DNA from 2 places in the Bacillus sp. 1NLA3E genome. Region 2 is predicted to be linked to the other one. Evidence: riboswitches for the same ligand, from Rfam matches in the RefSeq annotation. Region 2 holds a riboswitch; the other holds the start of a gene.

Region 1 (3,425 bases), 540 kb from region 2:
TCCAACTTTAAATGATAAAAGGTATGATACTATGCTAGTACCACCTTTAGTAAATGTTTCTCCATTTGGATCTATACCTAAAGCTGATAAAGCAATAATCACTTGAGCTGCAGTATTGCTGTTGTCAATTTTTCCGCTCAGATAAACGGATGATAGATTTTCAACACCCTTATTCACTGCTTCGCTAACACCAGCTTGATCCTTGTATGGAGAAAGGGCTTGTAATACCATTGCTGTAATATCAATATCTGCATTTGCTCCTGACCAGCTACCATCCTTATTTTGACTGTCTAATAAATAGTTCACTAATTTTTCTCTTGTCCATGTAGCAGTAGCAGGAATTTCAAAATTCATACTATCTAACGCAATCAGTGCATAGGCAACTCCGTTCAATCCAGGTTTTACAACGTCACCAGTATAAATTGAAGAGATTAAATTGTAGCCGCCTATATTGGTTGGGTCTCCACCTGCTGCAACAATTCCTAAAATATAACCTTCTGTATCTAAAATATTTCTAATGACACCTTTCTTGTCTATAACAAGTTTTGTCACATTATCTAAATAATTTGTTGGAATACTTTTTCCTAATTGCCTTAAGACAACCGCTTCTTTTTCACCAACATATTCATCAGGGAACAAAGTCAAAGTGGTATCAATTGCATTTTGAAGCGTTTCGGATGCAATCGGTTCACTAGGTGGTTGATTATTTTCATTTCCCGTGTTTTCATTCGGTACTCCGTCCCCATCACCTTCATTATCGGATGGTTGCTCCCATGATTCATATTGAAAGGTTATTTGGTCATTAGGTTGAAGAAAATAGCTATCTGCTCCTGTAGAAGCGTATTCATCATTCACATAAAAAGCCCAGTAATATGTACCTTCTGCATTTATATTATTAATAGAAAGAAAACCATCTTTATCAAAAGACACTCTCTCTTTGCCCATTAACTTCTGTAATAATTGTAATGCGCTTACTTTACCTACGAATGAATTATATTTAGATTCGTTAATTACTTCTTTATTTTTACCAATTACTTTAATGGAAGCACTGACAGGTTTATTCCAATCCTCATAGCGGAAAGTATAATGATCTCCATTTTGAGCAGTATAACTTCCTGCACCTAAATCAGAAGAAAAACCATTTACATAAAAAGCCCAAAAATAAGTATCCTCTGGACCAGGAGCTAAACCTTTAATTTCGTCGAGCGATTTTCCCCAAGCTGTATCTGAAGTTACCAAGTCCCCACCAACAGCGCTACTCAAAATATCCAAAGCCGTTGCATTTTCCGCAATTGGAACTGGTTGATTATCCACCATAGTTCCGGCTGCCTCGTCCCCAATAACCGTTACAGACGCTTTATTCTCTCCTTCAGCCGCAAAAACTGGTGCTTGAAAGCCGCCAGCTATTAAAGAAAATAAAAACACTGCAACCAATAATACGTTCATCTTTCTACTAACCAACATATCCGCTTCTCTCCATTCTCTAAATATAAAAAATCCATAAAAAAATCCTCCCTATATTAAGGAGGAGGTTTGTTTTAGTTAAGCAGCAAACAAAATAAATGTTCCTGACTTAACACCCTCCTATCCACGTAGGCCGCTGGTGTAAAAAACAGGCAGGTTTCCTGGCTCATGATCATCACTCCCTATGCCTTCCCATCAAAAAACGACAGTGACATTTTATAGGTTGCTCCCATTTACAGTGGCGGGACCGCGTTGGCTTTCACCAAACTTCCCTATTAAGCACAAAATCTATTTTTCAATAGACCATTGCACCTGTTTATACCAATATTAATTTTATGTCACTCATCATTATACAAATTGTCCAATCATTTGTATATGTATTTGGACTTTCATTGTAATATTTTCTGATTTTTTAAAAAGTAAGTCAGTTTATGGTACAGTCCTAATTTTTCCAAAAGTAATAAAAATTTCACAAATCAACTAGCTTAATAGAGGTAAGATATAGGCAAACTAGGACTTTTAATAATAGGAGGGACATGGGATGAAAAAGGTCTATCCCTTATTCGGAATTTTAGCCCCTTTATTGTATTTAGTTGCTGTCATTATTGGTGGGTCTCAGCTCGAAAGTTACAGTCACCTTTACAATACAATTAGTGAAATAACTGCTTCTAATGTTGAATCGATTCCGAGTGTACAAATTCTTTTCGCTATCTATAATCTATTCATTATTGCATTTAGCGTTGGCATGTTTTTATGTTTAAAAACGCCAAACATGAAGAAAATAAAAACGGCTGCCCTAGCTCTTTTCTTTGTTGGATTGACAGGTGGCGGAATGTATTTTTTCCCCCAAGACCCTCGTTTTGTTGAAATGACCTTTGGAGGAAAAGTGCATTTAGGTTTGGCAAGTATTTGTTCCTTATTAACCATGTTATCAATTATTCTATTTGGGATGGGTGTGAAAAAGGAAGCAGCCCTATCCAAATTGCGGACATACTCCTACATATCCTTCTTTATCGTGTTTATTACTGGGGGGACAGCGGCAATCAGTGTAGCCAATGATTCAGATTTCGGCGGATTATTCGAGCGGCTTACGATCGGGAGTTATCTGCAGTGGGTGCTAGTCGTGTCGATCCAACTCTTTTTTCTTAACTGGAAAACCCGTAAAAGTACAAAAACCTCTAGTTTAAATAAACTTAATATATAAGCATTCAGCCGAAGAAGTTTTCGGCTGATTTTTATGTTCCTACCACTATATATGTCAACCTTTTGATTTTTTTAGTTGACAAAAAATAAACTTTCGCATTATTCTTTATCTATAAATAGATTTTGGGGGATATAGAAATGAATAAAAAACTTAGAGCAATTGATTTAACTATGGTAGGAGTTTTTGTTGCCTTAATGGCTATCGGCGCAAACATTACATCGTTTGTTCCGTTCATGGTTATTGGCGGGGTGCCTATAACTTTACAAACTTTCTTTGCGATTTTAGCTGGAGTCATACTTGGGAGCCGCCTTGGAGCGATTGCCTTAACAGTGTATACATTTGTTGGACTTGTAGGTGTTCCTGTCTTTGCTCAATTCGGGGGTGGTTTTGCTACGATTGTTAAGCCAACTTTCGGATTTATTGTTTCATATATTTTAGTTGCTTATGTTTGCGGTAAAATTGTTGAAAAGAAACAAAGTTTACCTACATTTATCACTGCAGCATTAGTTGGATTAGTCATCAACTATGTTCTTGGAACAAATTTAATGTATTATGCATACAAGTTTTGGGCTTCTGCCCCAGAAGGATTCACATATAAAATGGCTTGGATGTGGATGGTCGTTCCATTGCCTAAAGATATTATCCTAGCAGTTTTCGCCGGTATACTAGCTCATCGCCTTGAGAAAACAGTTCTTTCAAAAGGACAATTTAAACATATGAAAAGGGTCTCCTAAGATACTATCTTAGTTTGAATCCC
Region 2 (3,425 bases):
TGGTAAATGAAGTCCACAAGTCATTTAGCGGCTTGAGCAGGACAATTAAAGAAAAAAGGTCTGATTCCAAAATCTGGATTCAGACCTTTTTTTAAAGTCTGTGTTAAAGCTCAATGTTGATTTTTTGCACAAAGTTGATTGAAAGCGGAAATCAACACTCTAATTTAACACAGCCTAAAAATAAATAGGCTAACGCTGTAAAATAAACTACAGTTATTATATGATCATATATATTAAAGGTTAAAGGATGAGGAATTTGAAAAAGCAGAATAAGGTAGGTTTGTTGGTTGACGTTGAGACAACTGGATTAGGTCCAGATTCTGATGAAATAATTGAAATAGCTTTAAATTTATTCTCTTATCGAGAAGAAACAGGCGAAATAATCGACATTCTAGACCAAGACTCGTTTTTACGAGAACCGCTATCTGCATCGGCCATTAGAAATTATGACAATGCTTACCGAGTTCACGGGATCCCATTTGAATTAGTTGCTGGAAAAAGCTTTTTGGATGGGAAAATTAAATCGTACTTTAGTCAATCAGATGCGGTTTTTGCTCATAATGCTTCTTTCGACCGAAGTTTCCTTTATCGAATGTATCCGGAAGTGAATGAATTAAATTGGTATTGTACGATGAGAAGTATTAAATGGAAGGGTTACGGTTTTCCGAATAGTAAGCTACTAACCTTATTGAGTGCACATAATATTACCGATTATCAAACACATAGAGCTCTTGATGATATTACCTATTTAATGGAGTTGTTAAAAAAATCAAATCCAAATGGAGATCTCTACCTGAGAGAGGCACTTGAATATGGCCCGATGCGAAGATATCAACCTGCAACAGCCAAAATAAAGAGAATCCATCTTTGATATGAAACAACTATTTTCCAAATTATTCATTTAGTTGTTGAAAAATGGAGAATATTAAGATAACATGTATGATAGTTTCAATTTGAAATTGTAATATCCAAAAAAGTTAATATTTTCGTAGTAAATTAAGGTGCCATTCGGCTTAATAGGGAATCTGGTAAAATCCAGAACTGCCCCCGCAACTGTAAGTGTGGACGAAAAAGGAGAACCACTGTATAAAAATACTTTTCCTTGAGGAGGTATATTGTACGGGAAGGTCCTTGAGTAGGACGATACACGAGTCAGGAGACCTAGCTTAATTGAAATGAGTTTCAACTTCTTCGGGGATTGAGGATGTGAAACGATAGCAACTTAAGAAACTATGTTTGCTTTCGTTTTATCCATCCAATTTTTGTTGGATGGATTTTTTAATTCCTTTGGAAACAACTAAATAATGTTTAGGAAAAGGTGCGCAATCGCTTGAATGGATTGCGTGAAAAGGGAAGTACGGTAATAATCCGTCACGGTACCCGCCACTGTAATGGTGAGTATCATTGCCTATTGTCACTAACATTTGTTGGGAAGACGCAATGATATGATGATCCAAAGTCAGGAGACCTGCCTTGACCTAGACACTTCTGTAAACCTACGGGCCTATGGGTGGAAGTGCTGATTGAATGCAATACAATGCTGTTTTGTATGTATGTATTTATTTATGCACCCCTACTTTGGTAGGGGTGCTTTTGGCTTTTAAAGGGGGGACGGGAAGTGAAACTTTTTACTTTTGCATTGTTAGCCATTTTATTAGGAATGAAACATGGTGTAGACGGTGACCATGTTGCGGCGATTGCCGATATGGTTGGGAGCGAGGAAAAAAAACGGAAACAAATTTCGCTCGGAGTGATGTATGCATTAGGGCATGGCACAATAGTGTTCTTGATTGGCTTGATATCCATCTATTTAGGTTTAGAAATGCCTGACTCAACCCGGGAAGTGATGGAGGGATTAGTATGCGTTACGCTGATTATTCTTGGGGGATTTATGATTTATTCGTTGTTTCGGCAAAAAGGAGATTACAAATATAAAAGCAGGGTACAGATTGTTTTCCAGTTTTTCGGGAAATTAATACAAAAAACAAACCTTATAGAAAAAGGTAAAAACCTTTCATCATTCAAAATAGGTATCTTAAGTGCAGCCATTATCGGAACCATTCATGGTATTGGGGTAGAAAGTCCAACACAAATAGCTGTACTTACAAATGTAAGTGGTGGTAATAATTTTGAAACAGCCACAGTTCAATTGATTTTGTTTGTAGTAGGATTGTTAATCTCAACCATGCTCATCGCCATATTACTGACTTGGGGATTTTTGAAAGCAAGGCTGAAAAAGAACCTTTTTCTTGTGCTCGGCTTTGTGACAGGGCTGTATAGTTTGGGGCTAGGTTTAAATATGCTCGTTGAGATCATAAAAGGGGGAGTTTGAGTTGAAAGGAAAGTTGCTGGTAATTGGATTTGGACCAGGTAGTTTTGATCATGTGACCGATCGGGCGCGTGAAGCAATCAAAGAAAGTAATATGGTGATTGGTTATAGTACGTATGTTGACTTAATAGAAGGTCTATTAACAGACCAGGAGATTATTAGCACGGGTATGACTGAAGAGGTGAGCCGGGCCCAGGAGGCAGTTAAGCAGGCCGAACTTGGTAACAAAGTGGCGGTTATTTCTAGTGGGGACGCTGGGGTGTACGGTATGGCAGGGCTAATCTATGAAGTGTTAATTGAAAAAGGCTGGAAAAAAGAGACAGGTGTTGAGGTTGAAATTATTCCAGGTATCTCGGCCATTAATTCCTGTGCATCCTTACTCGGGGCCCCCGTGATGCATGATGCTTGTACAATCAGTTTGAGTGATCATTTAACACCATGGAATTTAATTGAAAAAAGAATTGAAGCAGCTGCTAGTACTGATTTTGTCATCGCTCTTTATAATCCGAAAAGTGGAAGAAGAACGAGACAAATCGAAGAGGCCCAAAAAATTCTATTAAAATATCGTTCGCCTGAAACTCCTGTCGGATTAGTAAAAAGTGCGTATCGTGACCGCCAACAAGTGATTGTCACGAACTTAAAAGAAATGCTAGAACATGAGATTGGGATGTTAACAACAGTTATCATCGGAAATTCAGCAACATTTTTATATGAAGGATTAATGATTACACCAAGAGGATATCAGCGGAAATACACTTTAGGTCAAACGGAGCAACCACTTAAGCTTCATCAACGTCTGCAAAAGGATGCCGAGCCATGGGCTCTTGAACAGTTTAGCCAAGCGATAGGTCAGCAAAATGAACATAAGGCTGAAGTCTCTTTAAGAGAAATAGCAGAACTAGCTTTGAAAGCTGTTTCGAGTGAAAAACATGAACAAATTGGACTTTCTGTAACTAATCAAACGTTTGATCAAATAGAGCGTTCCGCAACTAATCAAACGTTTGATCAAATTTTCGAACTAGCTGTAAGCCCTGGTGTTGCCAATAAACAGTTCACCGCAAAGCAAATGATTATTTTAGCAGAGGTAGTCGGTGAA

The links. A riboswitch is a leader RNA that binds a small molecule or an ion and turns the genes downstream of it on or off. The one in region 2 is predicted to bind cobalamin.
Region 1: it holds a riboswitch for cobalamin, as region 2 does, so the genes downstream of both, B1NLA3E_RS04715 (DUF4430 domain-containing protein) here and B1NLA3E_RS02190 (HoxN/HupN/NixA family nickel/cobalt transporter) in region 2, are expected to answer to the same signal.

What each region holds. Positions count from the first base shown of each region.
Region 1 is NC_021171.1:953,891-957,315, reverse strand. Features, by position in the region: gene B1NLA3E_RS04715 (DUF4430 domain-containing protein) at 1-1,464, opposite strand, end outside; cobalamin riboswitch at 1,599-1,795, opposite strand; gene B1NLA3E_RS04710 (DUF998 domain-containing protein) at 2,006-2,668, shown strand; gene B1NLA3E_RS04705 (biotin transporter BioY) at 2,806-3,402, shown strand.
Region 2 is NC_021171.1:416,541-419,965, forward strand. Features, by position in the region: gene B1NLA3E_RS02180 (DUF3147 family protein) at 1-10, shown strand, start outside; gene B1NLA3E_RS02185 (exonuclease domain-containing protein) at 248-871, shown strand; cobalamin riboswitch at 983-1,183, shown strand; cobalamin riboswitch at 1,300-1,490, shown strand; gene B1NLA3E_RS02190 (HoxN/HupN/NixA family nickel/cobalt transporter) at 1,619-2,332, shown strand; gene cobJ (precorrin-3B C(17)-methyltransferase) at 2,334-3,425, shown strand, end outside.